3 regions of the Elongatibacter sediminis genome follow, and region 3 is predicted to be linked to each of the others. Evidence: predicted binding sites of a transcription regulator. Region 3 holds the regulator's gene; each other region holds the start of a gene.

Region 1 (4,983 bases), on a different contig from region 3:
CGCCTCGAAACTGGAGATCGGTGATTTCCGGCGCATCGCCGCGCGCATCGATCGCCGGTTCGCGCACGAACCCCGCCGACTCGAAGTGGAAGACCGCGAACTGGGCGGATTGCCCACCCGGTTTATTCGCCCGGTGGGAGGCGAAGTGCGGGGAACGTTGTTTGTGCTGCACGGCGGCGCCTGGTGCATCGAAACGCCCAATCTGCATTCCGGCCTGGCGGGCCGGTTGGCCGTCGAACTCGGTTTCGAAGCGGTTTTGCCGTCTTATCGCCTCGCGCCGGAACATCCTTTTCCGGCCGGCCTGGAGGATTGCATTACCGCATGGCGCGCGTGGACCGAAGCCGGCGGCGTGCCGAGGCGCTGCGTTCTGGTGGGTGATTCGGCAGGCGGGGCACTGGCGCTCGCCCTGATGGGCGAGTTGCGAAATGGTGGAGCGGAGCAACCGGGTTGCGCGCTGTTGCTGTCGCCGGCGACGGACCTGACCAGCATGGGCCGCTCGGTGGTCGATAACGAGCGGTCGGATGTGATGTTCGGCATTGCGGCGTTGATGTTGATGCGGCACTGGTATCTGGGTGAACACAACCCCACCGACCCGCGCGCCAGCCCCTACTGGGGGGATTTCACCGGCTTTCCGCCGCTCCTGTTTCAGGTCAGCGGTTCCGAAATGCTGCTGGACAGCAGCCGCCTGGCTTCGGCGAAAGCGCGGCGGCAGGGCGTGACCACGCAATTGAGCGTGTGGCCGGGAATGCCGCACGATTTCACCCTGTTCGGGTTTCTGCCGGAGGCGCGCGCGGGCATTCGTGAACAGATCCGGTTTATCCGGGAGCACCTGCCGGACGGGACCTAGCGCCCGGCGCGGCGCTTGTCCAGCGCCTGGCCGCGGAAACTCAGGCCAGCAGCGGGGCGATGAAACCCCAGACCGACTTGGTGCGCGCGACGCTCGCCATCCACGCGAACACCAGCACCGCCAGGGTGAACGCGGCCATGCTCAGATGGCTGCGCGGTGCCGCACGCATGGCCACCGCGCCGATCAGAATATAGGCGATCAGGCCCGCGATCTTGGCCGTGAGCCAGGAGTGGGTCAGCGGGTACTGGGCAATTCGAATGGCCAGCAGAATGCCGGCGGCCAGCAGTCCCGTGTCGATGATGTGCGGCAGAATCCGGGTCACACGCGCTTCGTACCAGGCATGACCGATGCGTTTCCAGGTCCAGCGGAGTGTGAAGCCGGCAATGCTGGTGAGCGCGAGCGCGACATGGAGCAGTTTCAGCTCGGGGTAGGTCATGGATGAGGAGGTTGACGGTGGGCGAATAAATCAGGCGGCTTCGATGTTCAGTCCGAGCAAATCGGAGAGTTGGTTCCGCGGTCGCAACAGGTCGGTCAGGGTATGCTGCTCGAGCACGCCGATATAGGCAGCCAAGGCCTGTTTCAAAACCCCGCGCAGCCGGCACACGGGTTGAATGACGCACTGGCCATCTTCACAGAAGCATTCTACCAGATTGAGGTCCTCTTCCATGTCCCGGATCACGTCGGCCAGGCTGATTTCACCCGGCGGGCGCGACAGGGTGATACCACCCCCGGGACCGCGCCGCGCGTCGAGATAGCCTTGCCGGGTCAGGTTGCTGACCACCTTCATCAGGTGATTGCGAGAGATGCCGTACGCATCGGAAATTTCCCGGATGGTGACCCGCCGACCATTCTCCAGCCCCAGGTAGATGAGGACGCGCAGCGAGTAATCAGTGAAGCGGGTCAGTTTCATGAAATGGAAATTGATGCATGAACACTGGATTAAAATAGCAAGCCGGCCACCTGGAGCCCTTGATGCAGGTCAACCGCGCGCACTCGGCGCTTCTTGCCGGTGCAGGCTCGCGGGTGGGGCGCTTGCCAGCAGTACCGGCACCGGGATTGATCCAGGTCAAAATAGATTATTTCGAATGCATCTATTCTGCTTTTTCTTAATGGTGCGAACCGCATTGGAAAAAAACATGCGCAAGATCAGAAAGCCGGATTTGTGCGCCGCAAAGCAAATTCCCCTCCGTACCCGGGCACCGGCGCGCGGAGCGCACTTGCTCAGGGCATTGATTCTGCCTGTGCTGCTGTTGCCGGGCTTCGCAGTGGCGCAGATGCCAGCCGACGAAGGGCGCCGGCCGGGTGATGATGAGCACGCGCGCGAGCTGGACCCGATCGTCGTGGTCGCCAGCCGTGCGCCGCGGCCGCTGTCCGAAGTGGCGGCGCAGGTCAGCGTGATCGATGCCGCCCGCATCCGATCCGAACTGGCCGAGGGGCTGGACGATCTGCTGCGCTACGAACCGGGTCTGGAGCTGGAAACAGCGGGGTCCCGTTTCGGTGGCACCGGCATCAGTATCCGCGGTATCGGCGGCAATCGGGTGGCCATCGAGCAGGATGGCATACCGGTGCGTGACCGATTCGCGGTCGGCAGTTACTCGGACGGTGGTCGCAACCTCGTCGAGACTGATCGAATCAAGCGCGTGGAAGTTCTGCATGGTCCCGCATCGGTGCTCTATGGCTCCAACGCGCTGGGCGGAGTGGTGTCCATCACCACCTTCGATCCCGATGATGTGCTCGCCCGCGGTGGCGGCAGCACCGCCGGCAGCGTCCGCGGCGCCTACCGCGGCGCGGATGCGAGTTGGGCCGGGTCCGGTGTGGCCGCGCTCGGCTCGGGTCCGCATGCCCTGATGGCCGCCTACACGCGCCGCGAAGGGCATGAAACCGAAGCCGCCGTTCCGCACGGGCAGCCGCTGGATCCGCAGGACTGGGACAGCCAGGACGGCCTGCTGCGCTACACCTACGACACCGCTTCCGGTCATCGGCTGCGGCTCACGGCGGCGGCGCAGGAACGTGACGTGACGACGGACGTGTTTTCGCAACTGGGCTACGGCCGTCGCTTCGGCGGTACCACCGCGCTGCGGGGTGTCGACCACGACGAAAGCAGCCGTCTGGTCGCCGATTTCCTGTTCGCATGGGGCGGTTGGGAGCAGGGGCTGGCGCGAGTCTACGTGACGGATTACGAAACCGACCAGCGTAGCTTCGAGCGCCGGGAGGCGGCACGCGTACCGGTTTCCATCGACCGGCGGTTCGTCTACGGCCAGCAGCACACGGGCATCGACTTCAATCTGTTCCGGTCCTTGTACACCGGCGCGGTTCGTCATCGGGTGGGCCTCGGACTGGAATGGCTGCAGACGGAATCCAGCGAGTTCCGTGATGGTCTGCAGACCGATCTGGCGTCGGGACAGTCCACCACCTTCATTCTCGGCGAGACCATGCCGGTGCGCGATTTTCCCAACTCGCGCAGCCGCGAACTGGGGCTTTATGTGCAAGACGAAATCACCCTGGCGGATGGCCGCTGGGAACTGATTCCGGCCCTGCGCTGGGACCGCTACGAACTGGATCCGCGGCCGGACGCCCTGTGGCGGGCGGATTACCCCGATGCCGTGGTCGTGCGGGTCGACGAAGACCAGCTCACGCCGCGCCTGGGCGTGCTGTTCCACGGGCCCGGCGACTGGACGCTGTACGGTCAGTACACCCGCGGGTTCCGCGCGCCGCCGTTCGAGGACGCCAACATCGGTTTCGATATCGCGCTGTTCGGTTATCGTGCGATTCCCAATCCCGACCTCGAGTCCGAGACCTCGGACGGCTTCGAGTTCGGCGTGCGGCGCGTGACTGCATCGTCCCGATTCAGTGTGGCCCTGTTTCACACCGATTACGACGACTTCATCGAATCGCGGGCGCTGATCGGTCCGGATCCGGTTACCGGCGATCTGATCTTCCAGTCGCGCAATATAGACAGCGCGCGCATTTACGGCATCGACGTGCGTTTCGACCAGGATCTCGGCGCGTGGTGGGCCGGCCTGGACGGGTGGTCGCTGCGATTGGCCGGCTACTGGTCGGAAGGCGAAAACCGGGAGACCGGTGCGCCGCTGAATTCCATCGTGCCACCCCAGGCGGTCGTGGGCCTGGACTGGATTTCCGCGAGCGGCGCCTGGGATGCCGCATTGAGCCTGACGGCAACCGCGTCCAAGGATGGGGGTGATATCGACGCCGCAGATGGACCCCGTTTCGCCACCGATGGCTGGGGCGTGGTCGACCTGACGGCCGGTTGGCGGCCGGGGCGGGGCATGGAGCTGCGGGCCGGGGTGTTCAATCTGGGCGACAAGACATACTGGCGCTGGCTGGACGTCGCCAACCTCGATGCCGCCGATCCGATGATCGCGGCGTTGGCGCGTCCCGGCCGTAATCTGTCCGCGACATTCAGCCTGCGCTTCTGACGGTAGGTTCGCGCCGGAACACGGTGCTTTCGTTGACCTGAATCATGCGTCTGAATCCCATCGTTTTTTAGAATTAAGGCAAGCATAATGAATCTATTTTCCGCAAGCAGGAAAGGGAGTGAACCGATGAAGTCCCGCACCATGCTGTTCCTTATCACCCTGATACCGGCGGCACTGATGATGTCGCTGTCGGCCTGCGGCCAGTCCGAGTCCGGGTCCGATGCCGCTCCGGAGGCCGCAAGGAGTGATCCCGCGGTTGCGGTACACGCAGCCGAGGCCGCCACCGTCACGTTCGAAGAGCGCCTGGAGAACGGACAGAAGTTGTACGCCACGCATTGCGTGGCCTGCCACCAGGCCGAAGGCCAGGGTCTGGCCGGTGCCTTTCCCCCACTGGCCGGTTCGGACTACCTGGCCGAAGGCGGCGCGAAAGTGGCCATCGGGGCGGTGATCAACGGTCTGTCCGGCCCCATCACCGTAAACGGTGTTGAATACAACGCGGTCATGCCGGCGCTGTCCTACCTCAGCGACAGTGACGTGGCGGACATCGTCACCTACGTGATGAATTCCTGGGACAATCCGGGCGGGGAAGTCGCCGCGGCAGAGGTGGCCGCGGTGCGCGGCGGTGAAGCCGTGTCCGGACCCGCGGATCACCCGATTTCCTCCGGCAGCACCGAGCTGGCCTACTCCGGCGCACCGACC
Region 2 (4,983 bases), on a different contig from region 3:
TCGTACTTCCCGGATGATCGTCTGCCGGACAAAGCCATTCTGGTCGCCCTTCTGTCCGCGGGACTGTTCGTCACTCTGGCGACCTTTTCCAGCGTACCGGTTTCCACTTCCCAGGCGATTGTCGGGGGCGTGGCCGGAACCGGTGTGGGAATCGTGGGCCTGAACGCGTCCTATTTCCAACTCAGCGTGATGCTGAAGATTTTCGGTGCCTGGGTCATCAGCCCGGTGCTGACGATGGTCCTCGCATTCCTGATCTACCTGTCGCTGGGCGTATTGCTGCGGCGCGCGAAAGCGCTCGTCTGGTCGAAAATCCTGGGCGTGCTGGTTTTGATTTCCGCGGCTTACGTATCCTATTCACTGGGTGCGAACGACGTGGGCAATGCGATCGGTCCGTTGCTCGCCAAATACCCCGACATGGGGAGCTGGCTGGCCCTGGCGGGCGGCATCTCCATGGCCATCGGGGCCTGGACGTTCGGTGAACGGGTGACCTACACCGTGGGCAAGAACATCACGCCGCTCGATTACGGCGGCGCCCTTTCGGCCCAGTTCGCCGCCGCTTTCGGCGTACACTTTTTTTCCATGGCGGGAATTCCGGTATCGACTTCACAAGCCGTGGTGGGAGGCGTGGTCGGCGTCGGACTGACCAAGGGCATGCGCTCCATCAGCCTCGGCAGGATCAGGAGCATTGTCACCGGTTGGGTCGTTACCCCCGTCAGCGCCGCGATTTTCGCGGCCATGTTGTACCGCGTTTTACCATGACAGAATCGATTCGGGTGAATCCAAATGGAAATCTTCAAAAAAGAGAAAAGAGTCCGCGAACTGGTAATCAACCACATGTCAGCGGTCCATGACTGTCTGTCGGAGACCAGGGGCATGCTGGAGGACTATGTTGCCGGCGACACTGAAGCGTCAGCGCTGAAGTCTCAGGCAGTCAAGCGCCACGAACAGGAAGCAGACCGCATCAAACGGGAGGCGCGGGCGGTGCTTCACCAGGGCGCATTCCTGCCTCAAATCCGGGCGGACCTGAACCGCCTGGTGGAGATGGTGGACGGCATTGCCGATGCCGGAGATACAACCGCTCGATTCATCGTCGACCAGTCACCGCACATTCCCGGAGAATTCGTGGCTGACCTGCTGGATTTGTTCGGCTCGAGCGTCACCTGTTTTCACGAGCTTCGCATGGCGCTCGAAGACTACGTGATGCCCGAAGGTGACATCGAATCCCTCAAGGAACATGTCATCCGGGTGGGCGTGATCGAATCGGAAATCGATGGAAGGCAGGCTCACCTGACTCGGGGCATTTTTGACTCGGACATCGATTTGGCCCTGAAACTCCACCTGCAACAACTGGTGCTGCTGGTGGCGAGAATTTCCGACATATCCGAAGACGTGTCCGATGAACTGGAGTCCGTTGTCATGGGTTCGGTGGTCTGACCGCAGATCGAACTGCGGATTACCGGGCCCGGCATTCCCCGATCATTCCGACTTCCTGTACGGCCAGGCATCCAGGTGAATGTCTTCTCTCAAAACCTGGGCGGGCGAGCCGACGATCAGGGGATCCGCTCCAACCACCACGTCGTGATACTTGTCGGTGTAGTTCAGGCTGCCCAGGAAGTGCTGCATGCAATTCAGCCTGGCGCGCTTTTTGTCGTCCGACTTCACAATCGTCCAGGGACAGGCCGCCGTGTCGGTGTAGAAGAACATCGCCTCCTTGGCCTGGGTATATTCCGGCCACAAGTGGATGGAGGCCTCGTCGACCGGGCTCATTTTCCATTGCTTGAGCGGATCGCGTTTGCGCGCCATGAATCGTTTCTGTTGTTCCTTTCGGGTGACTGAAAACCAGTACTTGATCAGGATCGTGTCCGAGTTGACCAGCATGCGTTCGAATTCCGGGCACTGACGCATGAATTCCAGGTATTCGTGCGAGTCACAAAAACCCATGACACGCTCGACGCCTGCCCGGTTGTACCAGGACCGGTCCAGAAAAAGAATCTCGCCACGAGTTGGCAGATGCTGAATATAGCGCTGGAAATACCATTGGCCCCTTTCGCGTTCCGTGGGCTTTTCCAGGGCCACCACCTTGGCGGCGCGAGGATTGAGGTGCTCCATGAACCGCTTGATCGTGCCGCCCTTGCCGGCCGCGTCCCTGCCTTCGAAGATCACCACGATTTTCTGGCCGGTCTTCTTGACCCAACTCTGCACCTTCAGCAACTCGGTTTGCAGCCTGGTCTTTTCCTCTTCGTAAACCGAACGTTCGATTCGATCGAGGTAAGGATATTTGCCTTCCCTGAACAGCCGCCCGATCGCGCTGGGATTGCGGCGTATCTTGCGCGAAATGCTGGGTATGTATTCACCGCCCAGATAATGATCGAAACCGTCATTGGCTCCCGGAGCATCCGGCGACACGGGCGCATCGGCCTCGCACATTTCCTCCGCCACCTTGCCGGGCGCGCCTTCTTCCGAGATGGTACGTTCCGTTTTCTGCACGTCGTTCGCCCGTCCGTTTTATTGCAAATCAATATTTCAGTATATCAATTAAAATCTGGCAACATATTGATCCAGAACAACTTCTTGCCACGCAAAACTCTGGCTGGCAAAGGGAAGATTCGCGGGCTGAGTCGCCACGGATGTCATTGCCCCGAGAAGCCGCGGACAATGGCGAGGGAACCGAGTAATGCGAACATCGCCACCGCTGCCAGCCCTTCAGTGTCCGGTCACGATCGAGTCGATCCTATCCATCACCGCCGGCGTGAACGCCGAAGTGAACTCCAGCGCTTTCATATTCTCGCGCACCTGCTCGACCCGGCTGGCGCCGGTAATGACACTGCTGACGTAGGGATTCTGCAGGCACCATGCGAGTGCAAATTGGGACAGGGTGGCTCCCATCTCCTCAGCCACCGGTCGCAGCGCCTCGACACGGGCAAGTTTCTCCGCATCGGTGAGCCGGTCCTGAAGCCAGTCGTAGCCTGACAGGGAACCACGGCTGCCCGCGGGGATGCCATCACGGTACTTACCGGTCAATAGACCCGAGGCGAGCGGACTCCAGGTTGTCGATCCAAAGCCGTATTCGCCGTATACGCGCTCATACTCCGGGGCAAAACGATGACGTTCGAACAGGTTGTACACCGGTTGCTCAACGATGGGCCTGTGGAGGTGATGTCGATCCGCAATTTCGAGTGCGGCGACGATCTCCGCGGCATCCCATTCGGATGTGCCCCAGTACATTGCCTTGCCCCGCTCGATAATGCTGTGCATGGCCCGCACGGTTTCCTCAATGGGCGTCGCCGGATCCGACCGATGGCAGTACAGGATATCCACGTAGTCCAGGTCCAGGCGTTCAAGCGAACCGTCGATGCCCTCCATCAGGTATTTTCTGTTCAACGTGTTCTTTTCGTTGGGTCCTTCCTCAATACCCCAGTAAAGCTTGGTCGACACCAGATAACTGCCCCGGCGCCAGTCCAATTTTTTCAACGCCCGGCCCATAATCTCTTCCGACTTCCCGCCGGCGTACACTTCCGCGTTGTCGAAAAAGTTGACGCCGGCGTCGTAGGCGGCCGCCATCATTGTCGTGGCGTCCTCGACACCGGACTGTGTGTGAAAAGTCACCCAGGACCCAAAAGACAGTTCACTGACTTGGATTCCGGCGCTACCGACGTGGCGATACCTCATGGTCCCTCCGGGGATTTGAAAGACTACGTCTACCGAGGCTAACAGACGGTCCTCCCGTTTACACCAGCCAGCGGCACGGAGGTCATGCGTTTCAGCACCGCCGAATCCGAACCCGGGTTTATCGGTACGCGACCACTGGCAACACCAGCTTGAGTGCTTTTCCAAGTCTTGGGCAAAGGTCTGGTAAGGTATCCGGCGCGCAGGCTGTTCAGCCCCCCAGGGGCAGAACCCGAACCATTGAAAACAAGGACCGAAAACGTGCACCCGAACCCCAAGAGCATTGCCCTGGCCCTGCTGCTGTCCAGCGTGTCCGGCGCAGCCGCCGCCGATGCGGACCGGAATTCCGAGCACGCCCGCAAGGCTCTGGACATTTACCGCACCATCGTCGAAATCGACACTTCGAAGCGCACAGGAAACACGCCCAGAGTGGCGCATTTCCTGGCCGATGAACTGAAGGCCGCCGGCTTTCCGGAACGCGACGTGGAGGTCATTCGTCTCGACGACCTCGCCGCACTGGTTGTCCGCTACCGCGGCGACGGCTCATCGGGGGAAAAACCGATCCTGTTTCTCGGACACATGGACGTGGTGGAAGCCTATGCCGAGGACTGGGAACGCCCGCCGTTCGAGCTGACTTCAGACGACACCTTTTTCTACGGGCGCGGCACCATCGACAACAAGTTCGGTGTCGCGCAACTGACCTCGACCTTCATCCGGCTTAAAAAAGAGGGTTTCGTGCCGAACCGCGACCTGTTCCTGGCCTTTTCGGGTGACGAGGAAAGTGGAATGCGCACCACCCGTTTACTCGCCTACGACCGTCCGGACCTGGCGACCGCCGAATACGCCCTGAATTCCGATGCCGGCGGCGGCGCTCTGGACGAACACGGCCAGGCCATCACCTACAACATCCAGTCGGCGGAGAAGACCTACGCCACCTGGGAAATCACCGCCTACAACCCGGGCGGTCACAGCTCGCGCCCGCGAGCCGACAATGCCATCTACGACCTGGCCGATGCGATCAGGAAAATCCAGGCTTTCCGCTTTCCGGTGCGCTACAGCGACATGACACGGCGCTACTTCCAAATCGCCGGCGAGCAGAAAGGCGGGGAACTCGGAGCGGCCATGCTGGCTTTCGCCGCCGACCCCGAGGACCCGGACGCGGCCGAACGCCTGTCCCGCGAGCCGGCGTACGTGGGCACCACGCGCACCACCTGCGTGGTGACCATGTTGCGGGCCGGCCATGCTGAAAACGCCCTGCCCCAATCAGCGACCGCCACGGTCAACTGCCGTATTTTTCCGGGCGTTCCGGTCGCCGAG
Region 3 (4,983 bases):
CTGGCCGAGTTCTACACCGCCGGCCGTTACGTGGGTGCGCCGCTCGAAGCGCATCGTGGTGGTTATTACTGGGTCAACACCTGGAAGCTGGAAAGCCGGCCGTTGTATGCCATCCCGGCGCTGACCCTGCACGAAGGCGCGCCCGGCCATCACATCCAGGGCGCCCTGGCCATGGAGCAGTCCGACCAGCCGCCCTTCCGCCGCAACGATTACATCTCTGCCTTCGGCGAAGGCTGGGGTCTGTATGCGGAAAAACTCGGCGTGGAGATGGACATTTACGAGACCCCCTACGAGCAGTTTGGCCGGCTGACCTACGAGATGTGGCGGGCCTGCCGCCTGGTGATCGATACCGGTGTCCACGCCATGGGCTGGAACCGTGAGCAGGCCCAGGAATACCTCGTTTCGCGAACCGCGCTGTCGGTGCACGAGGTGACCACCGAAGTCGATCGCTATATTTCCTGGCCGGCCCAGGCCCTGAGTTACAAGCTCGGTGAATACACCTTATGGCAGTTACGGCGCGAAGCCGAAGCTCAGCTGGGCGAACGATTCGACGTGCGCGCCTTCCACGACTTCATACTCGGTCTCGGGTCGGTTACGCTTGAGATATTGCAGGACGAAGTGCGTTCGTGGATCGAGGCTCAAGGCTGAAATCGGGGAGCGCGCCCGTCATCCGGAAAACGCATCAGGAGAAAACCATGCACGTATCGCGACTCGGCGCGGCATCGCTCGCACTCATCATGGCGTTTTGCGCGCCGAACCTCTTCGCCGGCGGGGGCGATGACGCCGGGTCCGGAATCACCCGCAGTCCGTCACCGCACGGGGCGGCCGTGGGTTTTGACGGACTGGCCAACGGCGACACCGTCGCCACCCCGTTCACCGTTCATTTTCGCGTGGAAGGCATGGATATCGCGCCGGCCGGGACCGAACAGGCGAACAGTGGCCATCACCATCTGCTCATCGATATGGATGAACTGCCCGATCCGAACCTGCCCCTGCCGGCCAGCGAGCAACTGATCCACTTCGGCGGCGGACAGACGGAAACCGAACTGACCCTGCCCGCTGGCGAACACACACTGCAGCTCGTATTCGCCGACCACCGGCACGTCCCGCATGATCCGATCGTGAAATCCGACCGGATTACCATCACGGTCACGTCCTCCGCGGCGCCTTAAACCGGCGCACGCCGCGCCGGTCAGGGCAGGCGCGCGCGGCCCAGATTGTTGGTGTCGGTGCCGAACCAGAGGCTGTTGCGGGCTTCGTCGTAGACCATGTGGCGAACGGTTCCGCCGCCGGAAGGCACCGGCACCCGGACGAAGAATTCTTCGGTCTGCGGGTCGAAACCCACCAGCAGGTTGGGCCGGGTTCGTGTTTCAACGAACCAGACCCGGTCGCGGGAATCCACCGCCATGGCATAGGGGCCGGATTCCTCGCTCGGGTTCTTCCATTCCCGAATGTCACCGGTCGCGGGGTCGTAGCGGCCGAGATAGCCCTGGGCGTAATCGCCGTACCAAACGACACCGTCTCCGGTCAGCGCCAGGCGTCGCGGCCGGGCGTCTTCCCGGGGCAGATGGATGATTTCCAGTTTCAGTGTTTCCGGATCCACGGTTGCCAGGGCGTTGGTGCCGAGCAGCGCAACCCAGGGGCGGCCGGACGGGTCGAGCTCGATGCCGTAGGGCCGTGACTTGGGAATCGGCAATTCGACCAGTTCGGTCGCGCCGGTCGCCTTGTCCATGCGGCCAATGTAATTGCCCCATTGCACGGTGAACCAGATCTGGCCGGTCTCATTGAAAACCAGTGTGTGCGGATCCCGCGCATCGCTACTGGGCATTTCATGTTTCATCAGGTGGCCGGTCTCCGGGTCCATCTGACCGATCCAGCCCTTGCGGTTTCCGGCGATCCACAAGGTGTCGTCGCGGTCCACGATCACGTTGTGAGGGCCGGTGCCCTCGGGCAGGTCGAGGCGCTCGAAGTCTCCGGTATCGGGGTCGAACCGGGCGACGTAGTCACCGGCCTGGCCGACCAGCCAGATGTCGCCGTCGGGGGCCACGTCGGGATCGCGCGGCCGGGTGTCGGCCCAGGGCACGGGCCATTCGGTAATCGAGACTTCGACCGAGGCGAGGCCGGCCATCGGCTGCGCCAGCATGATCGTGGCGCACATCAAGGTCAGAGGCTTGCTGAACATAGGTCCTCCGTGCTGTGTGAGTCAGCGGCAGTATCGCTGACCAGACAGTATAATCGCAGCCTTTTCCGGGTGCTGTCGAGCCAATGAACATCACAGAGAATTCCGTAGTGCGTTTCCATTACACCCTGACCGATGCCGCAGGAAGTGAACTGGAGTCATCGCGCGAAGGCGAACCCATGTCGTATCTGCATGGTGCCGGCAACATCATTCCCGGGCTCGAAAAAGCCCTCGAGGGACGCGGTGCCGGCGACACATTCCAGGTCACCATCGAACCGGCTGAAGCCTATGGCGAGAAGGCGGAACCCAACATTCAACGGGTCTCGGCCAAGCATTTCCGCGATCCGCGCAAACTCAAACCGGGGCAGGTCATCGGCCTGCAGACCCGGGAAGGTCCGGTGCAGGTGACAGTGGTCAAGGTCGGGCGATTCAACGTGGACGTCGATGCCAGCCACCCACTGGCCGGCCAGACCCTCACCTTCGACATCGAGATCGTCGAAGTCCGGGAATCAAGCACGGAAGAACAGGCGCACGGCCACGTTCACGGGCCGGGCGGGGTGCAGCACTGATATCGGGGTTGGGTCCGCGACCTGCGGCGCGTGGGTCGCGCCGAAGCTTGTTTCGTTTACGCGGCCTGCTGGCGGGCAACCTCGCGCAGGGCATCGAGATCGCGAATCCGAACCTGCTTGCGGTCCACCTTCAGCAGGCCTGATTTCTGCAACCGCGCCAGCACCCGGCTGACGGTCTCGGTGGCCAGTCGCAGAAAGCTTGCGATATCCCGCCGCGACATCGCGAGAATGAACTCGTGTTCCGAGTAGCCACGCCGGCTGAAACGGTCGGACAGAGAGAGCAGGAACATCGCGATCCGCTCATCGGCGCTCAAATCGCCGGCAATGGTCTCCAGTTCGCTGATGCGCGCGCTCATGATGCGGAAGAGTTCCGCCTGCAGTTCCGGCATGCTCCGTGCCATTTGGGTCACGGACTCGAAGGACAGCGTGCAGACCGCGCTGGTGTCGAGTGCGACCACGCTGGCGGTATGGCGGCAGGAATGGATGGCATCGAGACCGATGATCTCACCGGGCAGGTGGAAGCCCAGTACCTGTTCCTGGCCCTCCGCGTCGACGACGTAACTCTTGAAACAGCCGGTGCGCACCGACGCGACGGAGCGAAACTCGTCGCCGGCCCGGAACAGGTGTTCGCCGGCCCGTAGCGGCCGTGACCGGTTGACAATTTTCTCGAAGCGCTGGACTTCATCCGGGTCCAGCCCACGGGGGAGACACAGTTCACCGAGGGAGCAGCGGCTGCACGCCACCTGGCTGCGGCTGGCGTCGCGCCGGAATTCACGGATGTTGATGTTCGCTGCCGAGCATTCCATGACTACTCTCCTAATTCATGCCTCATATGGGAATGTTACGACTGCGCTGGCGTGCTCCGCATGCGTAAAACTACGTAGTCCTCTGGAAAAAACGTATTTTCAAGGCCAGGGGCGTTCCGTTCGCGGTGCACTCCGTTGGGTGGTGGTGTTCAGATCACGCGGGAAAACCGGGGTGCGGACTGGCTGGCCGTCAGGTGGGCATCGAAGACCATCGCGATCGCGCGCAGCAGCAGTCGGCCCGCGGGCGTCACCGTGAACCGATCCTCTTCGATGTTGATGAGTCCGTCTTTCTCGAGGGGGCGAAGGTTTTCGATCTCGGCGGCGAAGTAATCGTCAAAAGCCATGTCGAAGCGGTTTTCGAACCAGTCGTACTCGACCATGCCGCGGCACATGATGGCCTCGATGATCCCGCGTCTCAGGCGGTCTTCGGCGTTCAGTGTATAACCACGCCAGATCGGAAAATCGCCGTTGTCGACGGCATCGGCCCAACGTGGAATCTCCTTGATGTTCTGGGCGTAGCAATCACCCACCTTGCCGATCGCGCTGACGCCAAGGCCGATGAGGTCGCAGTCACCGCGCGTGGAATAACCCTGGAAATTGCGCTGCAGGCTGCCGTTCGTCAGGGCGACCGCGAGTTCGTCCTCAGGCAGGGCGAAGTGGTCCATACCGATGTAGACGTAGCCGGCCGCGGTGAGGTGCTCGACAGCCAGTTCCATCAGTTCCAGCTTGGTTTCCGGCGTTGGCAGGTCGGAGTCACGAATCAGCCGTTGTGCACGAAACGCATTGGGCATGTGGGCATAGCTGTACACCGCCAGGCGGTCGGGGCGGGCTGCGGCCACGGCCTCGAGAGTGCGAGTGAACCGTTCGGGAGTTTGCAGCGGTAGGCCGTAGATCAAATCCATCGACACGGAACCGATGCCCGCCCTCCGAGCCTGATCAACCAGACCCAGGGTATGCTCCGTATCCTGAACCCGGTTCACGGCCTGCTGAACCTCCGGGTCGATGTCCTGCACGCCCACACTGACCCGGTTGAATCCGGTATCGGCCAGAAACGCGAGGCGGCCGGCATCCACGGTGCGCGGGTCCAGCTCGATGGAAAATTCCCGGTCATCCGACTTGTCGAAGCTGAACGATTGCCGCAGACGGGCCATCAATTGTTCGATCTGGATGTCTTCGAAGAAGGTCGGCGTACCACCCCCGAAGTGCAACTGCCTCACCGGGCGGTCACGATCGAACAGCCGGCCCTGCATTTCGATCTCTTTTGTCAGGCTTTCGAGGTAGCGCTCGCCGTGTTCGGCATGGCGGGTGATCTTCTTGGTGCAGGCGCAGTAGTAACACAGCGACCGGCAGAAAGGCAGGTGCACGTAAAGGGACAGCGGCGCCGGAATCAATTCGTCATTGCTCATCGCGACGAAGCGGCGGTAGGCCT

Evidence for each region. The regulator FNR, encoded in region 3, switches genes on or off when oxygen is low (the NO sensors DNR and NnrR bind a similar motif). The targets are predictions, from matches to a motif close to TTGATNTANATCAA.
Region 1: V3330_RS15750 (RrF2 family transcriptional regulator) is a predicted target of FNR. The motif match lies at 1,904-1,917, and genes of this name have one in related genera.
Region 2: ppk2 (polyphosphate kinase 2) is a predicted target of FNR. The motif match lies at 2,554-2,567, and genes of this name have one in related genera.

The regions. Positions count from the first base shown of each region.
Region 1 is NZ_JAZHOG010000011.1:80,600-85,582, reverse strand. It holds gene V3330_RS15760 (alpha/beta hydrolase) at 1-847, shown strand, start outside; gene V3330_RS15755 (SirB2 family protein) at 888-1,283, opposite strand; gene V3330_RS15750 (RrF2 family transcriptional regulator) at 1,314-1,757, opposite strand; gene V3330_RS15745 (TonB-dependent hemoglobin/transferrin/lactoferrin family receptor) at 2,065-4,284, shown strand; gene V3330_RS15740 (cytochrome D1 domain-containing protein) at 4,411-4,983, shown strand, end outside.
Region 2 is NZ_JAZHOG010000001.1:462,445-467,427, forward strand. It holds gene V3330_RS01795 (inorganic phosphate transporter) at 1-759, shown strand, start outside; gene V3330_RS01800 (DUF47 domain-containing protein) at 784-1,434, shown strand; gene ppk2 (polyphosphate kinase 2) at 1,477-2,487, opposite strand; gene V3330_RS01810 (potassium channel beta subunit family protein) at 2,704-3,669, opposite strand; gene V3330_RS01815 (M20/M25/M40 family metallo-hydrolase) at 3,928-4,983, shown strand, end outside.
Region 3 is NZ_JAZHOG010000006.1:258,361-263,343, forward strand. It holds gene V3330_RS10935 (DUF885 domain-containing protein) at 1-648, shown strand, start outside; gene V3330_RS10940 (DUF4399 domain-containing protein) at 696-1,172, shown strand; gene V3330_RS10945 (Vgb family protein) at 1,193-2,182, opposite strand; gene V3330_RS10950 (FKBP-type peptidyl-prolyl cis-trans isomerase) at 2,266-2,748, shown strand; gene fnr (fumarate/nitrate reduction transcriptional regulator Fnr) at 2,805-3,554, opposite strand; gene hemN (oxygen-independent coproporphyrinogen III oxidase) at 3,704-4,983, opposite strand, start outside.